Regions from separate parts of the Cytobacillus sp. IB215665 genome, predicted to be linked through region 3. Evidence: riboswitches for the same ligand, from Rfam matches in the RefSeq annotation. Region 3 holds a riboswitch; each other region holds the start of a gene.
The links. Region 3 has a riboswitch for S-adenosylmethionine ahead of SLH52_RS19155 (methionine biosynthesis PLP-dependent protein). Riboswitches for the same ligand answer to the same signal wherever they lie in the genome.
Positions count from the first base shown of each region.

Region 1: it holds a riboswitch for S-adenosylmethionine, as region 3 does, so the genes downstream of both, mtnK (S-methyl-5-thioribose kinase) here and SLH52_RS19155 (methionine biosynthesis PLP-dependent protein) in region 3, are expected to answer to the same signal.
Region 2: it holds a riboswitch for S-adenosylmethionine, as region 3 does, so the genes downstream of both, metK (methionine adenosyltransferase) here and SLH52_RS19155 (methionine biosynthesis PLP-dependent protein) in region 3, are expected to answer to the same signal.

Region 1 is NZ_JAXBME010000006.1:118,063-125,419, forward strand. Features, by position in the region: gene SLH52_RS10405 (nitroreductase family protein) at 27-734, shown strand; gene SLH52_RS10410 (beta-1,3-glucanase family protein) at 919-3,462, shown strand; gene mtnA (S-methyl-5-thioribose-1-phosphate isomerase) at 3,513-4,520, opposite strand; gene mtnK (S-methyl-5-thioribose kinase) at 4,517-5,716, opposite strand; SAM riboswitch class I at 5,809-5,971, opposite strand; gene SLH52_RS10425 (methylthioribulose 1-phosphate dehydratase) at 6,267-6,899, shown strand.
Region 2 is NZ_JAXBME010000021.1:46,900-54,256, reverse strand. Features, by position in the region: gene asnB (asparagine synthase (glutamine-hydrolyzing)) at 1-534, opposite strand, end outside; gene SLH52_RS19985 (hypothetical protein) at 970-1,179, shown strand; gene metK (methionine adenosyltransferase) at 1,376-2,584, opposite strand; SAM riboswitch class I at 2,749-2,895, opposite strand; gene pckA (phosphoenolpyruvate carboxykinase (ATP)) at 3,131-4,726, shown strand; gene SLH52_RS19970 (DUF2584 domain-containing protein) at 5,148-5,390, opposite strand; gene SLH52_RS19965 (alpha/beta hydrolase family protein) at 5,444-6,232, opposite strand; gene SLH52_RS19960 (ABC transporter substrate-binding protein) at 6,624-7,357, shown strand, end outside.
Region 3 is NZ_JAXBME010000019.1:70,422-77,778, reverse strand. Features, by position in the region: gene SLH52_RS19165 (bifunctional homocysteine S-methyltransferase/methylenetetrahydrofolate reductase) at 1-896, opposite strand, end outside; gene metC (cystathionine beta-lyase) at 893-2,077, opposite strand; gene SLH52_RS19155 (methionine biosynthesis PLP-dependent protein) at 2,070-3,194, opposite strand; SAM riboswitch class I at 3,350-3,468, opposite strand; gene SLH52_RS19150 (sensor histidine kinase) at 3,751-4,857, shown strand; gene SLH52_RS19145 (response regulator transcription factor) at 4,860-5,492, shown strand; gene SLH52_RS19140 (GNAT family N-acetyltransferase) at 5,517-5,912, shown strand; gene SLH52_RS19135 (hypothetical protein) at 5,977-6,195, shown strand; gene SLH52_RS19130 (ABC transporter ATP-binding protein) at 6,344-7,276, shown strand; gene SLH52_RS19125 (ABC transporter permease) at 7,281-7,357, shown strand, end outside.

The DNA.
Region 1 (7,357 bases), on a different contig from region 3:
AGTTTGAAATAAAAGGAGATTTAACAATGGCACAAAGTAGAAATGCAAGTGAGGAATATTTAAATAAAATAAAAGAAATAAAAATGAGTGGTGAAAAACCGAAGGAATTAACTGACCAAAATTTCTTCACAGTTGCACAAGAAAGAAGCTCAATTCGTCATTATGATCCAGAACATAAAATGAGTGAAAGTGATATTAATGAAATTTTAGAAACTGCAATTTTGGCTCCTTCTTCGAGTAACTTACAACCTTGGAGATTTCTTGTTATTCATGATCAAGAATCAAAAGAGCAATTACTACCTATAGCAAATAATCAACAACAAATCGTTGATGCATCAGTTGTTATCGCAGTGCTTGGAGACCTAGAAGCATATAAAAACGCAGAAAGAATATATGGTGAGTTAGTAACAAAAGGTGCGATGACAGAAGAAATTAAAAAATTCTATGTAGATCAAATTAATGGTCATTATGGAAATCTATCGTTTGAAGATGCATCGAGAGTAGCGATGATTGACGGTGGTATCGTATCTATGCAATTAATGCTTGCAGCAAAGGCAAAAGGCCTTGATACCGTACCAATGGGAGGTTTTAATCCTGATCAATTTATCAAAGAATTCAATGTCCCAGAAAATTTCTCTCCTGTTATGTTGATTTCTGTTGGTAAGGCTAAACAAGTGGGTTTTGCAAAATCTCGTTTACCACTTGATGAAGTTACAACTTGGAATAAATTCTAATCCAAGGTCATATTAATAAAAAAACCTTGCGCAAAAAAATAAGCGTTAGGTTTTTTTATTTTTGACCCCCACTAAAATGACATAGGGTACGAAATATATACGTGGAAGGAGGTTACTGTACAAAACTTCATATCAATAAATCTAGTAAACTAACTATTATTAATAACTGTACGGAGGTAACTATATGTTTAAAAAAGTGCTTACGGTGATGATGGCACTATCATTAATTATATCACCATTTTTTAATAATAATATTGCAGCAGCAGCTGATTATGAACATGATGTTAACACAATAACCTCATCAAAATCTCAAATTACATTTACGTCTTTTGTGAATACTAGCTGGGTAGATGTTCATTACAAAATTAACTCTGGTATCCAACAAAACGTAAGAATGAATAAATCAGGAGCTACTTTTACACATGAAGTAGATGGTTTGAAATCGGGAGACGTTATTAGTTATTCATTCACATATAACAATGGAATTCCTGCGTATAACACACCAGAATATAATGGTACACATGGATCAACGTCAGAGCCAGCGCCAGAACCAACTCCGGAACCAACACCAGAGCCGGAACCACAACCAACGCCTGAGCCAACGCCTGAGCCAAATCCAAACGTAGAGCCACTAGTAATTGACGATTTTAACTCTTCAACACAGTGGAACTCAAATACAAATGATTTGGGAGAATCTATTGTACGTAACGGAGGAGTTTACAATCTAGAAGGTAATTCTAATTTATATTTCTTCTTTAATGGTGGGACAACTGCAGAATTATTTGATCAGTACTTAAACAAAGATATTTCTGCTTATGATACACTGGAGCTTACTTTAAAAGGAGCAAATGGTGGCGAAGAGAATTATATTAACATCGTATTAAATGATGGAACAAATCGCTCATTAAAATTATCTGAGTACGGTAGCGTAACAAGCATTTATCAAACAATTTCTATACCTTTAGCTGATTTTCAAGCGGATTTGACAAATGCGAAATTTTTACGCTTTGAAGGAGTAGGGACTGCAAAAATTGTTCGTATCGATGACATGGTACTTACTTCAACTGGAGTGGTGACAGAACCTTCTGAACCAACGCCAGAACCAACTCCAGAGCCAGAACCAACTGAACCAACGAATCCTAGTTCTATCAATGCTTATGAGAAAATTCAAGCAGAAGACTATGATTCAATGCAAGGTATTCAAACAGAAGATACAACTGATCTAGGTAGTGGGAAAAATGTAGGTTGGACTGACAACGGCGACTATATAGCATTTAACAATGTTAATTTTGGTACCGATGGTGCAAAAGGGATTGAAGCTAGAGTAGCTAGTCAATCAGCAGGTGGAACAATTGAAGTAAGGTTAGATAGCGTTACTGGAACTTTAGTTGGAACAGTAGCTATTCAAAATACTGGCGGATGGCAAAATTGGGTTACAAACACTGCCACTATCAATAATGTCACAGGTACACATGATGTATATTTTGTATTTAAAGGTGCTGCTGAAGGTATCGGTAACTTAAATTGGGTTGAATTTACTAAAAACTCAGTTACACCAACAGAGCCAACAGAACCAACTCCGAATCCAGAGCCAACACCAACACCAGAACCTGGAACTATTCCTACTGGAAATGGTGTAATGACATTCCAATTACAAAATAATACTGGTGGAGAGTATTCTGATGATGAAATTTACTGGGCTATTCTTGGATATAATAAAGCTACTGGGCAGCTTAGTCATGTAGATAAAGATGGGAATTTGATAGAAAGTAACATAAGTGACAATGATGCACCAGGTCACTTGACGAAAAACGGTCAAAACTATCCAAACTACTTTTATAAAATGAGTGAAGTAGACTGGACTTCAATGCCAGAGATTGACTCTGGAAGAATGTTTATTAGCTTAGGAAGTCCAATGTATATTAAATTAAATCAAGCAGCAGATGGTAGAGTAGGATTTGCAGGTCCAGATTTAAATAATCCAACAGATCCTAACCAAGATATTTATTTCGAATGGATTGAGTTTACAATTGACCAATGGGGTTATCACGGAAACTCAACTCGAGTAGACCAATTTAGTTTCCCAATTACGAATAGATTACTAGGTTCTGATGGGTATGATAAAATCGTAGGTGAAACATATACGCGTGACCAGTTATTTAGTGCATTTAAAAATGAAATGCCAGCGGAATTCCAATCATTAGTTGAAGAACCATATAGAATCGTTGCTCCAGGTAAAGGTCAATTTAAGCCAGGAGGAACATATGAAAACTATTTTGATAACTACGTGAATGAAGTTTGGGATTATTATAGAACGAATGAATTAACCTTTACTGCAGAAGCAGGAACATTTAGTGGCCGTGTTGAAGGAGATAACTTCGTCTTTTCGAAAAACGGTGGTCCTTACAATTTATATATTACAGACAAACCATCGACACTTGAAGTTTTTGAGTGTTCAGGACCGATGGATACAGGAAGTCCAGATGAAAAAGTAGTGGAAGCTCAAGTTTGTGCCGCATTAAATAGAGGTATTATGTACGACCCTGTTAATTGGGGGAATTCAGACTTCTTCTATCAAAACGATACAGCTAACTTCTATGCTAAATTCTGGCATGATTACAGCATTGACGGTTTAGCATACGGCTTTGCTTATGATGATGTAAGAAATTACAGCACGCTGTTAGAACATCCTAATCCAGAAGCACTAATTATTGGTGTAGGCTGGTAAATTGACAGGGGTCAGATCTCAACTGTGTAAAGCAGTGGAGATCTGACCCCTTATTTGATGCCTTTTTCGGTGATGAATGCAGTGATAAGTTCGTTAGGCGTAATATCAAAAGCTGGGTTGTAGATATTTATGCCGTTCGGTGCGACCTTTTTTCCATCAAAATGAGTAACTTCTTCATGATGACGTTCCTCTATTTTTATGTCTATTCCGTTCATTATCGAATCATCAAATGTTGATTGTGGCGTAGCGACGTAAAATGGGATGTTGAAGTGTTTAGCAAGAATTGCCAAACCTAGCGTTCCTACTTTATTTGCTGTATCACCGTTTCGAGCAATCCTATCGGCTCCTACGATTATTGCTTCTACGTTTTTTGACAATATAGTATGTGCAGCCATATTATCGGTGATGAGAGTAACATCAATTCCTATTTGAGTTAATTCCCAAGTTGTTAACCTTGCACCTTGTAAAACAGGGCGAGTTTCCATCGCGAACACGGAAAAGTCAATTCCACGCTCCTTGCCGAGATGAAACGGAGCAAGTGCTGTACCGTATCTAGCTGTAGCGATAGAACCTGCATTACAAATTGTTAAGATACGGCGTTTTGTACCTAATAATTTGATTGCATTTTCACCAATTTCACGACAAGCACTTTCATCTTCGAGCTGAATTTTGATTGCCTCACCAGTTAATATTGTGATTGCTTCATCAACTGTTGTCGCTTGTTTAATGGAATTAATGAGTCGGTCTAATGCCCAACTTAGATTAACAGCTGTTGGTCGAGAACTTACTAAATAGTTACGATCTTTGCCAAGCCTAGCTTTGAAATCTACTAGACTATGTATATGATAGCTTTGTGCAGCTAGCACTAATCCAAAAGCTGCCACGATGCCAATTGCAGGTGCACCTCTAACTTTTAGCGAAGCAATAGCATGATAAACGTCTTCTAGTGTAGTTAAATTTATAAAAATTGTATCAAGTGGTAGCTGTTGTTGGTCTAAAATTTTGATGAAATGGTCTTTCCATTCTACCGATAAAGGAAGAGTTGAGACTTGCCTCATCTTACAAATCTCCTTTCAGTATGTTGAATAACATCTTGAATTTCTGAAGTATTAGTAAGACTGTGGCGATTTACAATAAGTGTTCTACCGACTTGTAAAGCAGTCGACTTAACTTGAATCTTTCTCTCATGAGGAGTAATACGATCTAAATCCTCCACATGTGCTAAGCCAATCGTACGGCGAATAATTTCACATCCAGCAAAACCAATTGCGTCTGCATATGCTTGTGTTAAAATGTGCTCAACGAAACCTCCAACCTCAGTGAATGCCTCAATGCTATGGTTTTTCCATAGTTTAACAAAGGTTGTGGTGAAAGTGTCCCATGTACCTTCAATACAATTGTATAAGTAGCTTCTTTCATTATCTGGTCGAGATAAGATTTGTAAAATAAGGTTTGCGAAAAATAAGCCAATATCAAACCCTATAGGTCCACAGAAGGCAAATTCAGTGTCAATGATCTTAGTCTCTTCCTCATTGGCAATGATACTTCCAGTGTGCAAATCTCCATGAATAATACCATCACCTTGCGTTAAAAATATTTTTTTTAATTTTGCGACTTCAAGCTTTAAGAAAGAGTCATTCCAAATAGCTTGAATATTTTCTTGTAATTCTATTTCATAGTTGTTTGTGTCATGATTAAAGAAAGGGTCGGTAAATATGAGATCCTCTGTTATTCTGCATAGCTCGGGATTGACAAACTGTTTTTGTAATTGCTTTTTCTTTTCCGGTCCTAAAGCATAATCAGAAGTAAAAAATAATGTTGTTGCTAAAAAAGTACCGATATGGGTTGAGAGAGATGGATATAACTTGTTATTGATGAACCCTTTTCTCACGATGTCTAGATGAGATAAATCTTCCATCACAGTAATTGACAACTTGTCATCGGTATAGTAAACCTTTGGAATATACTCTGGACAATAGCTTGCAAAGGTAAGTAGCGCATGGCTTTCAATTGTTGCGCGCTTTAAAGTAAGCGGCCAGCTTTCACCAATAACTTTTGCATATGGTAATGCCTGCTTTATTATGATTCCTTTGTTGTTACGCTCATCGACTACTCGAAAGACAAGGTTTAAGTTTCCATCCCCAATTTCCTTACATGTTAACAATGATTGCTCATGAAAAAGTGTTAACCTTTGGGCTAAAGAAATTGCACTTTTTTCCGTTAGCGGTTGATAAGTACTTTGATTTGAACTCATAAATACCTCCAAAAAAGCGTTATTTTGTAAATGTTAACTAGAAAAAGCCTCTTTCTTATTAAACGAAAGAGGCTTGAAGAACGAACTTCTACCTCTTATCTTTCAGAAAGTCTTGCTTCCTGTTGGAATTAGCACCGTGCCTTTGAAGAACTTAGAAGTTCTGGCGTTAGCTTACACGCCCCATCCTCATGATGGTATTACGGTCGGTTGCTGGGCTTCATAGGGCCAAATCCCTCAGCCAACTCTTGATAAGAGACTAACTTATAAAATTTACGTGTGTAATTACGATCCATAAATTTGTTTGTTTGAAAAGTATCATAACAATATGTGATTTTCTTTGTCAATAACTTTTTCAAATGTTTAATAAATATGAAACTTAAGTGTAGTTTTAATAAATTAAATAAACTTATTTAAAATTGAAAATTTAATTGTCACTAATTGTTAAAGTATTAAACGATGTTATGAGCAGGATTTTACAATAAATAACACGAATGATATGAAGGAGAAAAAGAAGTCATAATTTAAATGAAAAATATTTCGAGGTGATAAAATGACCGTTTTTCAAGAAAAATGGGATGAATTAGCTAGCTTAAAAGATGAATTAGGTTCAAGAGATTGGTTTTATGCAACGAGTGGCAATCTCTCAATCAAAGCAAGTGATTCTCCGTTAACATTTCTCATTTCGGTAAGTGGAAAGGACAAACGGCAGCGTACAAAGGATGATTTTTTATTAGTAGATGAACAAGGACACCCTACGAGTAGTACCAAATTACATCCTTCAGCAGAAACTCCACTTCATCTCGCAGTGTATAAACAATCAAATGCAGTCTGTTGTATACACATACATACGGTAGATAATAATGTTATATCAGAACTATATGGAGATCAAGGACAAGTGACTTTTCATGGGCAAGAAATGATCAAAGCATTCGATGAATGGGAAGAAGATGCAGAAATTTCAATACCAATTATAAGAAATGATGCATATATCCAGTTGTTAGCAGATTCATTAAGTACTTACGTTACATCTGACAAAGGTGCTGTGCTCATAAGAAATCATGGTATTACAGTGTGGGGAAAAAGCGTATTTGAAGCAAAAAAATTACTAGAAGCCTACGAATTTTTGTTTAGTTACCACCTAAAACTACTACAATTAAAAAGAGATATTAAAATATTATCATAAGTATATTTAAATTGTTGAAACCTTTCACGTATATGTTCGTATAGATAGTAAAGGCTATTTTCATAAACTTTATTGCTATAGTCCCTATACTAGAAGAGAAAGATGGTTTTACTCAAATGTAAACCTTTTATAAAGGCTTTGTAAACTTTGTTCTATTTATAATAAATTAGTACCAATAAAAAAGTGTTTTTATATGTTTAGGCATCTGTGTTCTGAAGAAATGATGTTTATATTTATTCGTACGAAAAAACAACAACCTTTGCGAAAACATCCGTAGTAAAAGATTTGATGGAAGGTTTTTTTTCTTGCAATTTGCTATTTTTTTCTATAAAAAATGTGTTTTATATGTTGTGTTTCTTGTCGTAATTTAGACTATCATATATAATAATTGCATTAGCATATATGCATGTTCAAAAAACAGGACAAAAAAGCACAGAAACAGGAACTAATTCTAGATA
Region 2 (7,357 bases), on a different contig from region 3:
GTTTATTAAGCCGTTCTTCAGCGCTGCCAAAATACTCTTTTTTTCTGATGCAAAATACGTTAAATCATCCTGCTCCATATAGAAAAACGGTTTAATTCCAAATTGATCTCTTGCCCCAAATAAAGTCTTCGTCTCTTTATCCCAAATTACGAATGCAAACATTCCTCTTAGCTTTTCTACAGCCTTTTCCTTTTCATGGCTATAAAGTGCTAATATAACTTCTGTATCAGAGCTCGTATTAAAATGAAAGCCTTCCTTAACTAAAGATTCACGAAGCTCTACATAATTATATATTTCACCGTTAAAGATTATCCAATAACGTTCATTTTCATAAGTAAGAGGTTGATGTCCCCCTTCAAGATCAATAATACTTAAACGTCTAAAACCTAGCTGAATATGTTCATCGAAATAAAACCCTTCATCGTCTGGTCCTCTATGAGTAATAATATTATTCATATTTTCAAACAATGCTTTGTCATTTTCATGACGTTGATGATTTGCTGTATTGTTTACACAGCCAATGAATCCACACATTATGTAAGTCACCTACTAATTCGTATTTATATATTTAAGAATTATATCATATTTGGCTAGTGAATTGAGAGTGTTAGTAGTATACACAATTTTCCTTTTAATTTAATCAGAAAGGTCCTTTTCGTAAACTTTGTTGCTATTTTTACTAAAAGTCTTTTTGTAAACTCTGTTGCTATTGTTACCAAATTAATACCATAAAAAGTGGTTTTATACGTTAGTCATCGTTGTACAGAAGAAATGATGCCACGGACACTAAATGTATAAGTATTTATTTCTTAAATTGAAAAATAGCCTTCAATGCGAAAATAGCCTTCTGCAAAAATAATCGCTCCTACATTTCGCTTAATATTAATTATTTTCTTTCATTTATAAAGGAAATTTTAATTAGAGTAGAGAAATAGTTTTTAAAATTCTGAAAAATCAGGAGGGTTACTTGTGGACTATCGTGAACATGAGGTACTAAAATTCATTAACGTAAATTTTCCTAACCTAGAACTTGAAATTCAGAACTTGTCTTTGTTTCCTTTTGGCAAACGAATAATTGATATTAATGGCTATGAGATATTCGTTTACTACTGTCCTTTTTCTGATAGTGTTAAAACGATATTTCCTAATGTAGCAGAAGTAAGAGCCCATCTTAGTTAATACCTATAAAAAATATTGTCATTCATAGTGAGGGCAGACCTCACATACAGAATATGTTGTATGTGAGGTCTGCCCTTTAGTTATTGCTTTGTAGTTATTTATTAAGGTACTTTTGTTAATTTTGTTGCTATTGTCATTTAAGTAGAGCAGCAATAATGATACTGAAAAGCAACAATCAATCCGAAAGCAACCTTTATTAATTACTTCGAGATAATGCTTGTTCTTTTAACACTTCTGCTTTATCAGTACGTTCCCACGTAAGATCAACATCAGTACGTCCAAAATGTCCATATGCTGCTGTTTGCTTATAAATTGGACGTCGTAAATCAAGCATATTTATAATCCCAGCTGGACGTAAGTCAAAATTATTACGAATGAGGTCAACTAAAACTTCATCAGCAACCTTACCTGTTTCGAATGTATTTACTGAAATGGATACAGGCTGTGCGACCCCGATTGCATATGCTAACTGAACTTCCAACTTATCAGCTAAGCCAGCTGCCACCAAATTCTTTGCAACATAACGTGCAGCATATGCAGCTGATCGATCAACTTTTGTAGGATCCTTACCAGAGAATGCTCCCCCTCCGTGACGGGCATATCCTCCATACGTATCAACAATTATTTTGCGCCCTGTTAATCCGGCGTCTCCTTGTGGACCACCTATTACAAATCGACCTGTCGGATTTATAAAGTATTTTGTATCAGCATCAATCAATTCTTTAGGAACAACATGGCTTATAACATGCTCCTTAATGTTTCGTTGAATTTGTTCTAATGTGATCTCTGGGTGATGTTGAGTAGAAATTACAATCGTATCTATGCGAACTGGTTTATTATTTTCATCATACTCAACAGTTACTTGGGTCTTACCATCTGGTCGTAAATATGGAAGAATTTCTTCTTTTCTTACCTTTGTTAAGCGTTGTGCCAATTTATGAGCTAATGAGATTGGTAACGGCATTAATTCTTTTGTTTCATTACAAGCATATCCGAACATTAAGCCCTGGTCACCAGCTCCAATTGCATCTATCTCTTCATCTGTCATTGACCCTTCACGAGCTTCAAGTGCTTGATCGACACCCATTGCAATGTCAGGCGATTGCTCATCAATAGATGTTAATACCGCACAGGTTTCTGAATCAAAACCATATTTTGCACGTGTGTAGCCGATGGTCCGTACAGTTTCACGTACGATCTTAGGAATATCAACATACGTCGATGTAGTAATTTCCCCAGCAACCAAGGCCATCCCTGTTGTCACGGTCGTTTCGCATGCAACACGAGCGTTAGGGTCATTTGTTAAGATAGCATCAAGAATGGAATCTGATATTTGGTCACAAATTTTATCAGGGTGACCTTCAGTTACAGATTCAGAAGTAAATAAGTGACGTTTTTTTGTCATAGCTTTTCCTCCTTTATGAAGCAAACTACTTCATATAGTTATATTTTGAAACGGAACTCATTCCCATATTACTTTCCAAAATTTCAAACTTTTTACTGGAAATAAATAAAACCTCTCCTACAAATCATGAGGAAAGGTTTGACATACTCGATTCACGCCTTTCACTCTTATCGTTCAAGACAAGTGCCTTGCACCAGGTTAGCACCTTATCACAATTAAGAACAAAGCAGATTATTTTCTCATAATCTGAAAATATAGTGATGGTTGCTGGGCTTCATAGGGCCTGTCCCTCCACCAGCTCGGGATAAGAGAGTATCCGTTCAACACAATATATTAACGTAGTAAACAGTATCATGTCAACATAGTTAAGAGCTGAATTGTTCATTAAATTATCGTTATGTATCTTTTACAAAGAATGGTACGATTATGTTGAATCCAGTATAAAATAATTATAAATAGTATAGACTATTTGAGTTAATGTGTTATACTATTTTTAAGTTATGAATTGTTAACGACATTATTAAAACGTAAAGGAAGGTTTTGATCATGAATTCTGTTAGTGTATCATGCGAATTATCAAGTTTACTAGCTCGTAAAAATACATTACACAATTTATCCGTCCCTACTCTCGTTGAAAGTGTGTTAAATAGAAAAGAAGGCACTTTAACTTCTTCAGGTGCCATACTATCTACAACAGGAAAATATACTGGACGATCACCAAAAGATAAATATATTGTAGATGAGCCATCTACAAGAGGTAAAATAGATTGGGGAACAGTAAATCAGCCTATTTCACAGGAATCATTTGACAATCTCTATAATAAAGTACTCGATTATTTAGCTAACAAAGATGAAATTTATGTATTTAATGGGTTCGCAGGTGCTGATAAAAAATATCAACTTCCTATTCAAGTGATTAATGAATATGCATGGCACAATTTATTTGCACATCAGCTATTTATTCGTCCTACTGAGGAGGAATTACAATCGCATACCGCTGACTTCACTGTCATTTCTGCGCCAAATTTCAAAGCAGACCCTGCAATTGATGGAACAAGATCGGAAACATTTATTATTATTTCATTTGAAAAACGCACAGTGCTTATAGGTGGAACAGAGTATGCAGGTGAGATGAAAAAATCAATATTTTCTGTCATGAACTACCTTCTCCCTGAAAAAGAGATTTTATCCATGCATTGTTCAGCCAATATTGGTCAAGAAGGAGATGTCGCTTTATTCTTCGGGTTATCAGGAACGGGAAAAACAACCCTTTCAGCTGATGCGAACAGACGGTTAATAGGGGACGATGAACATGGATGGTCAGCAAATGGAGTGTTTAATATAGAGGGTGGCTGTTACGCCAAGTGTATAAACTTATCCCGAGAGAAGGAACCACAGATTTACGATGCGATTCGATTCGGTTCAGTACTAGAAAATGTCATCGTTGATGATTGCTCAAGAAACCCTGATTATGACAATTCTTCTCTAACAGAAAACACTCGAGCTGCTTACCCTATACAAGCAATCGATAATATCATTTTTCCTAGCATTGCAAGTCACCCTAATACGATCATTTTTTTAACAGCTGATGCTTTCGGTGTTTTACCTCCTATTAGTAAACTATCGAAGGAACAAGCAATGTACCATTTTCTAAGTGGGTATACGAGTAAGCTTGCTGGAACAGAGCGAGGAATCACTTCTCCACAAGCTACATTTTCAACTTGCTTTGGTTCACCATTCTTACCATTGCCAGCTACACGTTATGCAAAAATGTTAGGTGATAAGATTGATGAACATGGTGCTCAAGTATACCTTGTGAATACAGGCTGGACTGGTGGAGAATATGGTGTAGGTAACCGAATGAAACTTGAATTTACTCGTTCAATGGTACGTTCTGCTTTAGAAGGAGAATTAACCAATGTTGAAACAATAAAAGAAGGTATATTTGGTTTAGAAATACCATTACATGTTCCCGGTGTACCTGATGATGTACTACAGCCAATAAAAACATGGGCAAATCAACAAGAATACGTTGATAAAGCAACTGAACTAGCAGCAAAATTCCAAGAGAACTTTAAAAAGTTTAGTAATATTGATGAGAAGATAGAACAATTAGGTGGACCTTCATTAATAGCTAACTAATTACTTACTACTCTATATACACTTTCATCATGCATGATACTTAGAATAATAATAACAACAAAGGGTCTGACCCCATTAATAAAAATGGGTCTGACCCTTTTACTCTTTACTAAGGTTAGTATTATTGTAATCATTCGTCTAGGATTGCTGTATGCGAACAAAGTAATCAACACTAATTTCTTATTCTTCTTTTCTTTATAAAAGGCTGTTTTTCAGATTGATTGTTGCCTTAGTTCTAAGATACACGTTTACAGGCATCTTTTCTACTTTTACATATCAAGCTCTCATAAAACTCAGCATTATCACATTATTAGTAAAAACAACTACATCGTTTACGAAAAGAGCCTTACTGTTAAATGTTGTACAACAGCCTCAAAATGTAAAAAAGCATTGATTTTGCCGGATAAAGTATCCCAATCCCTTAGTTTGTTGAATGTAAAGAAATCAGCCGGTAAGTGATCACAGTTTTATTATTTTCTAATTCAACCTTATCAATTACCCCTTCTCCACTTATATCTCCCCCTATAGTTCTTTTTACCTCTAATGGGATGTCGAGTGGATATAGACGGTAACCTGTTTTTTCTAGAGTGAAAATATTTTCTCCTAACCTTTTTTCTTTTCCCTTCGTAACAATCATTGTATTTAATTCAAGAGGCATACCCATTTTAAACGCTCCTTTAACATAGTTATCCTTTTATGACTATTTTATCATGGTGCTTATTGATTTTTCATCCACTCAGTAAGTCTTTTTACAATTTTTCTATTTTCAGCAGGAGGAAAGTAATGGGTATATTCGTCAAAATACCATGTAGTTACGCTTTTATTAAGCTCTTTCAGTCTATTTTCAAGTCTATATGCATGTTGTATGGTCACATTGCTATCGTTTTTACCATGGATAATTAAAATAGGTGCATGTAATTGTTCTAGCGTATAGAGAGGTGTACGTATTTTGTATCTATCTGGATACTTATTAGGTGTTCCTCCAATAACTCTTTTCAGCATACGTCGTAGATCAATTCTTTCGTTATATGTAAGTGTCATATCAGAAACACCACCCCAAGTTACAACTGATTTTACATTGTGTTCTATAATCCCTGTGAAAAGTGCCATGACACCTCCACGTGAAAAACCAAATACATGAATCCTATCTTCAAAAACGCTATCAAGCTGTTCTAGTACTCGGTAACTTGCAACGGCATCATGCCTATCATTACCAGCAAAGTCTTCATTACCTTCTCCGCCTTGATTTCCACGATAAAAAGGCGCCATGACTACAAAACCTTCTGAAGCAAATTGGACGATGCGCCCAACACGAACTTTACCAACATTTTTTATTCCGCCTCTTAAATATAAAAAACCATCATGCTTACCTACTCTTTTCGGTTCGGCTAATAATCCCTTCACTTTCAAACCGTTACTTAAATATGTTAATTCATATAAAAGGATATTTGGATTAGGCGAAGGTAACCGCTGTCTTTCAATAACATGTCCATCTCTACATTCCAAGCTGATCCCCTCCTTCTACTTCAGAATATAGCATGGAAAAGTATTTATGTTGTTTATGCTGTGATAAACACAATGTATTAATTAAGCAACGATTGTTACTAATCCTGAACAGCTAGTTTGACTTTGAGATGTACGATGATAACAAGAAGGATGGTTGTAGAACAATTTATCTCTTAGGTCGAAAAACAACAATCTCTGGGGAAACAATCAAAATAAGTAACTAAAGTTATTATGAGCTTCTATGTTAAATTCTCTACATACTATTTTCACATGTCAACTACTCTACATTCTAACAGTGTAAGTATTGAAGTGACATTCATAGGCGTTCACCTTTTCGAATGGTGCTTCATAAACTATCTTAGCTTAGAAAAGTATATAGGAGGAACTGGCAATGAAGAAAAAAATAAGCTTTATATTTCTTGTAGCATTTCTAATCTTCATACCATTGTCTGGGTGTAATGAACAACAAATACAAAAATTACGTGTTGCTGAAGTAACCCATTCAATATTTTATGCCCCACAGTATGTTGCATTTTCTGAAGGATTCTTTGAAAAGGAAGGGCTGGAAGTAGAGTTGACAACGACATGGGGTGGCGATAAAACGATGACAACTTTGCTATCTGACGGTGCCGATATTGCATTAGTTGGCTCAGAAACGACAATATACGTCCATGCTCAAGATGCTAATGATCCTGTAATAAATTTTGCTCAACTAACTCAAACCGATGGGACTTTTTTAGTTTCACGCACTAACATCAATAATTTTTCCTGGGACCAACTGAAAGGAAGTACTTTCCTCGGTCAACGCAAAGGTGGTATGCCGCAAATGGTTGGAGAGTTCGTATTAAAGAATCAGGGTATTGATCCACACAAAGATTTAGATTTAATTCAAAATATTGAATTTGCTAATATTGCAAGCGCATTTGCAGCTGGAACAGGAGATTATGTGCAGCTTTTCGAACCAACAGCAAGTATATTTGAACAAGAAGGAACAGGATATATTATTGCATCATTTGGCAAGGAGTCTGGATATGTTCCATATACTACCTTTATGGCAAAAAGCAGCTTTATGGAAGAAAATAGTGAAGCAATAGAAAAGTTTACTCGAGCGATATATCAAGCACA
Region 3 (7,357 bases):
GGTTTACGTTCCTTTACACGTTTTTCATCAATTGGAGTTAAACCATTTAGTGCTTTTCTCATCGCCTCAATATGCTTTGGTGTCGTTCCACAACAACCACCTAACAACCTAACTCCTTGCTCGCGCATGCTAATAGCAGCGTCTGCAAAATATTCAGCATCAGATTCATAGATCAGCCTTCCATCAACTAAGTCTGGTAAACTTGCATTAGGGTAGGCAGAAAGGTAAGCATTGTTAGGCAAAGGAACTTGCTCAAGTGACTTAATCGTATGATAAGGACCGAGTCGGCAGTTTGTTCCAATCACATTTGCTCCAAGTTGCTCGAGCTTTGAAAATGCTTCATGTAATGGGGTACCGTCCTGTAGTACACCAACTTCATGCATAGACACTTGGGCAATGACTGGTTTAGTTGTTCTTTTCCTTACTTCTTGCAGTACGGTGTATAGTTCTTCAATGTCATAATAGGTTTCTAGTAAGATTCCATCAACATTTGCTTCTAACAGTGCATCAAGCTGTTCAATAAAAGCCTCTTTAATTTCCTCAAGTTCGGCAATACTTTTCCTTACGCCACGAATTCCACCTATTGTTCCTAATATATAATGCTCGTCACTTTTCCCGATGGAACGCTTTGCTATTTGAACTGCAGCTTTATTAATTTCTGTTACTTTATTTTCAAGGTCGTATCTAGCTAATTTAACACGATTTGCTCCATACGTATTAGTTTGGATAACATTAGCTCCTGCTTGAATATATGCTTCATGTACTTGTTGGATTCGATTTGGTTGAGTGAGGTTAAGTTCCTCAAAACAATAGTCGACACCGTATGAATAGAGGAGTGTCCCCATCGCACCATCAGCAATTAAAATGTCATTTTTTAAACGTTCTAGTAGTTTCATAGGCTCACCTTATACTCTGAATGATGTGTTGGAAGTTGATCTAATGCTTGTGAGAAATCTGCTATAAGATCAAGAGGGTTTTCAAGACCAACAGATAGTCGCAAAAGTCCGTCAGTGATTCCTCTTTTATTTCTTTCTTGAGCTGGCATAGCTGCATGCGACATTTTTGCTGGATAGGATAGAATGGATTCAACAGCACCTAAGCTAACGGCGAATACTGGTATTTTTATATACTTTGAAACAGTACGTACACTTTCAGCATCCTTTAACTTAAAAGATAATACAGCACCTGGGCTAGTAGACTGTTCTTGTTGAAGGGAATATCCTTCATGGTCAGTTAAACCTGGATAGTAAACCTCCTCAACTTTAGGGTGTTGTTGTAAAAATTGTGCAAGCTGTAATGCACTTTGCGAAGATTGTGTCATGCGGACGTGCAATGTTTTTATGCCCCGTAAGACGAGCCAAGCATCTTGAACCCCAAGGACGGCACCGAATGCATTTTGAATAAAGGCAAGTTGATTGGCTAACTGCTCATCTTTGACAACGGCTAGCCCTGCGATGACATCACTATGTCCTGATATGAACTTGGTTGCACTATGCAAAACGATATCTATACCTAAATCCAATGGTCGCTGTAAAATTGGTGTCATAAACGTATTGTCTAAAAATGTGAGGCAACCTTGTTTTTTAGCTAGTGTGACAATCGCTCTAATATTAGTCACTTTAAGTAAAGGGTTTGACGGTGTCTCAATATATATTACCTTCGTATTTGTTTGGATAGAGTCTTCAACTTCCTGTAGGTTCGTCATGTCTACAAATGTGTGATCGATGCCGAATTTTGTTAGTACCTCTGTTACAACCCGAAATGTTCCACCGTACACATCCTCGCTTATGAGTACATGATCACCTTTTGATAACAGCATAAAAGCACTTGATATGGCAGCCATACCAGAGGAAAAAGCGAAGCCTCTCACACCATTTTCTAATTCAGCTATCGTCTCTTCTAAAGCTTCACGGGTAGGATTACCAGAACGACTATAGTCATATTTTGAAAAATTTTCTAAATCAGCTTGATGAAATGTTGATGCATGCTGAATCGCAACACTTACTGCACCTGTATGAGGATCTACTTTATGCTTATTATGAAGTAGCTTAGTTTGATCAGAAAATGAATTAGACATATGTGTTCACCCCTTCCTTAGCTGCTTTTAATGCTGATGTAAGATCATCTATGAGATCATCAGCATTCTCGATACCAATTGAGAATCTTAATAAGCGATTGCAAATTCCGTTTGCAACTCTTATTTCTTCAGGTATATCTGCATGTGTTTGTGTAGCTGGATAGGTGATGAAGCTTTCAACACCACCAAGGCTTTCAGCGAAAGTGATAAGGCGTAAGTTTTGTAAAAATGGATTAACCCATTTTTCATTTCGTATTTTAAACGACAACATGCCACCACGCTGTGGATAATAGATTTCTACAATATCTTCATGCGCTTTCAAAAATGAAGCAATTTTTTTTGCATTTTCTTCATGCTGTTTTAGACGTAAATGGAGAGTTTTCATTCCACGGATGAGTAACCATGAATCAAAAGGTGATAACACAGCACCAATTGCGTTATGGTAATTACCAAGTTGAGCAGATAGCTCATCTCCTTTTGAAACAATTAACCCTGCTAGCACATCGTTATGACCCCCCAAGTATTTTGTTGCGCTATGGATGACAATGTCTGCCCCTTGAGTTATAGGTTTTTGTAGCAGTGGAGTATAAAATGTATTGTCCACGATTAATAACAAATCATTTTCCTTTGCAACCTTTGCTGCAATTTTTAAGTCAACCTCTTGCATAAGTGGATTTGTTGGAGTTTCTATAAATAACGCTTTCGTATTGCTATTTATTAATTCTTCTATAGCATTTATGTTACTAAAATCAGCATAGTGAAAAGTAAAGCCATTTCTTCGAAAAGATTCTTCAAATAACCGGTATGTTCCTCCGTACAAATCATGTGTAACGATCAGCTCATCTCCCTGCTCAAAGAGAGCTAAAACTGTTTGAATCGCAGCCATACCTGAACTACAAGCAAAGCCTTGATCACCTTCCTCAAGCTGTGCTATTGCCTGTTCGACAATTTGTCGAGTTGGATTACCCGTTCGAATGTAATCATACCCTGTAGACTCACCTATACCTGTGTGACGGTAGGCTGTTGACAAATAGACAGGTGGATTGACCGTCCCAGTAATATTTTCACTTCTGTTTCCAATTTGGGCACATGCTGTTTCGATATTTATTTTCGTCATATAAATTCCTCCTCATTTCAATTGATTTTCTATACTTGTTTAAAGTGGTAAAGTTTTGTGGTAGTTTTAGAACGTTAAGTACGGACTTATAAATCTATAAAAGAGTAATAAAAAAAACCTTCTGATAAGAAGGCTTTGAGTTTAATCATCAGCTCTCCTTATCTTCCAAGCGAAAAGTATATACATTTCGCTTGCTGGATTTAGCACCTGACCATAAATATGGCTGGTTGCTGAGGTTTCAAAGGGCCAGTCCCTCCACCTCTCTTGATAAGATGAATTGTTTATTTATCTTAGTTTTTAAGACTCCTACCTCTAAAAGAAGGAGCTACCGGATCACGTGGGATACATTTACCACCTGATTCATTTTTAAGTTGAATGAGTTAATGTATTAAATATTGATTGCATATAAATTTACAATAGATTTGACTGTTTTGCAAGATATTTTTAGAATTTTTTTATAAGTTAAAAAATGGTATGATCAATATATACTATGTTCAACAAGGATAAAAACTACAGAAAATAATTAGGTAAATTGTATGCAGGTGGTGTGTTATATATGAAAACCTTTTTAATAAGGTTGACTACTTTTTCAGCTTTGTGGGGAGGGTTTCTCTATGTAGAAGTATCTCATTCAACAAGGTGGTACATATCCATTTTGGTTTGTGCTTTGTCGTTCGTCTGTTTCTTTTTCATCCCTATTGTTAAAAAAAAGATAATATTCTATTTTCTGCTTCTTTGCATGTTGTTTGTTTCGAGTGTTTTGTTTATTCAAGACGAAAATACATTTAGTAAATTACTATTTTTGTATATAACGATAGATGCTATTTCATTATTATCACAAAAGCAATATCAACTATTTTCAGTTGTTAGTGTCGGTTTAATGGGTATGCTGCTGATTTTTACTAATGCTATAAATATTGAATTAGTTGTTATACTCATATTTTGTTATTATTTGAGTATTTTGTTAAATAAAAAAATGACGGAGACCAATTATAAACAAGACATGTATGAGGAGCTTTTAGGTGAATATCGAAATCTAAAACGCATTAGTTTACGAAATGAACGGGCAGCTCGATTAGAAGAAAGAACAGGAATTGCTCGTGAGATTCATGATTCGGTCGGTCATAAATTAACAGCATTGCTTATGCAAATCGAAATACTTTCGATGAAAGAAAAACGACAGGAATATGGAATTTTGAAAGAACTTGTTCGTGAAAGTTTAGAAGAAACGAGGCATGCGGTTAAAACACTAAAAGATGAGGAATTTGAAGGTCTGTCGTCAGTGCTTCAATTAATTAGAAAGTTAGAATCAGAGAGTCATATACTCGTGCATTTTACGACAAAACAAGGAGCTTTATCTGTGAGCTTATCCAATCAACAAAGCGTTACTTTATATAGAGTTATACAAGAGGCACTAACAAATGCGATGCGTCATGCACAATCTCGTGAAGTATTTGTAACAATTGGTAAATCAGCTGTTGGAGATCTTTATTTTGAAGTGACGAATAAGATTTTTAAAACTGAATCTTTTACTATAGGATTTGGACTAAGTAACATGCGGAAACGTGTTGAAGAGCTAAATGGGGATATAAACTTCAATCAAACAGAGTCTCATTTTGTAGTTAAAGGATCATTTCCTGTATATGCAAAGGAGGTTATATAAATATGTATAACATTATTGTAGTAGAAGACCAGGCAATTGTTAGGCAGGGACTTGTCATGATGATTGAACAAGAAGACCAATTTCAAGTAGTGGCTCAAGCTGGAAATGGCCATGAGGCAATTGAACAATTGGAGAAGCATTTGGTTGACGTTGTTGTAATGGATATACGAATGCCCGAAATGAATGGTCTCGAAGCTACTAGAATAATTAAACAGCGATGGCCACAAGTAAAAATATTAATATTAACTACGTTTAATGATGATGAATACGCAATGCAAGCACTAAAAGACGGTGCAAATGGCTTTATGCTAAAGACAGCTGAACCAGCGAAACTCGTTAGTGCAATACATAGTAGCTTAAACGGTGGTATGACTATACATGACGAAGTAGCTGCTAAAGTGATGCCTCGGTTATTGACAGATAGACATCGGGAAAAAATAGACATTCCATTAACAAACCGTGAGCTTGCTGTAACAAAGTTAGTAGGCGAAGGAAAAACAAATAAGGAAATTTCTCAGGAGCTACACTTGTCAATTGGCACTGTAAAAAACCATATTACGCAAATACTACAGAAACTTGATTTACGGGATCGCACACAACTTGCCATCTTTGCTGTGAAAAATGATATTACGTAAGCAGATAAAAAGGAGAAAAGTACGGTGATTAATTACAAGATTAATATGCCAATAAGTCCGCAAGATATTGCACATGTACTCCAAAGTTCTGGTATAAAGCGACCTTATGATGACCTTGATAGAATTGAGAAGATGTTTTCACATTCTAACATCGTTGTGAGTGCTTGGAATGGAGATGAGCTTGTGGGTATTGCACGTTCAATAACCGATTACTATTATTGTTGTTACTTATCTGATTTAGCTGTGTCAGCACCATTTCAACAAAGAGGAATTGGCAAAGAATTAATTGCGATCACCCAACAGTTTGTGGGTGATCAAGTGGCACTTATTTTATTATCTTCAAAACAAGCGATGGATTATTATCCTAACATTGGGTTTACAAAGCTTGATAATGCATTTAGGATTCCGAGAAAACATTGATCTAACGTAGTGTGTAGGTAGGGAGCCGACGAGGCTCTTTTTTTCGTTTCTTTCAGTAAAAGTGATGAATTGGACAGTAAAAGTAAGTTCGGACAGTAAACATATGAATACGGACAGTAAAAGAAGAGATTTGGACAGTAAACGCAAGAGTGCGGACAGTAAAAGTAAAAGTGATGAATTGGACAGTAAAAGTAGAAGTTCGGACAGTAAACATATGAATACGGACAGTAAAAGAAGAAATTCAGACAGAAAGCGCATGAGCATAGACAGTAAAAGAAGATAATTGGACAGTAAGGCGAAAATTTGCACATTTGAATAATCATGTGACTAAGGTCATGTTTATCATTCAAAGTGGTGACGACAGACAGTGTGAAATGTCAGTGAAAGACTGTACGATATAAATAGTTAGTTAGAAAGAGGAGGCGATAATATTGTTAGAAGTTGTAGAGTTGAAGAAGAAATTCAAACAAATCGTCGCTGTGGATGGAGCAAATATGTTTTTAGAGCGAGGAGAAACAATTGGTCTGCTCGGGCCAAATGGAGCAGGAAAATCTACTGCTATTTCGATGATTTCTACACTCATAGCACCTACGAGTGGTGATGTGCGCTTAAACAATACTAGTGTGTTAAAAAATCCGCAGTCGCTTAGAGAAATACTTGGAGTTGTCCCTCAAGACATCGCATTATATCCTGATTTAACTGCGAAAGAAAATCTTGAATTTTTTGGCAGTGTTCATAGATTAAAAGGATCACAGCTTAAAAAACAAGTTGAAGAAGTTCTTCAAATTATTGGACTTGAAGAGAAGAAAAAGGAATTAGTAAAAAACTTTTCAGGTGGGATGAAGCGTCGTTTAAATATCGGTGTAGCCCTTTTACATGAACCAGAAATTATCATCATGGATGAACCTACAGTAGGAATTGATCCACAATCTAGAAATTATATTTTACAGACTGTTAAACATTTAAATCAAGAAAAGCAAATGACGGTTTTATATACGAGTCACTATATGGAGGAGGTCGAATTTATTTGCGATCGAATTTATATTATGGACCAAGGAAGAATTATTGCTTCTGGTACAAAGGATGAAATCAAAAATATTTTATCAAATGAAAAAACGCTAGAAATAAAAGTTGAGAGGTTGAAGGATGACTTTATTTATTCACTTAAGAATCACCCTCTTATTAATAAACTATCAACTGAAAATCAATTAGTTACAATTATTGTAGCTAAGGAAGTGAATTTATTTAGTGAATTGTTTAGACTCGCTGAGGAAACTGATACAACGATCACTTCGGTTGAAGTAAAAGTCCCTACATTAGAAGATGTTTTTCTTCATTTAACAGGAAGAGCATTAAGGAATTGAGGTGATGAATATGTTTTGGTATTTACTCAAAAAACAATTGTTACTATTTCTTAGAAATCGGCCAGAATTGCTGTTGTTACT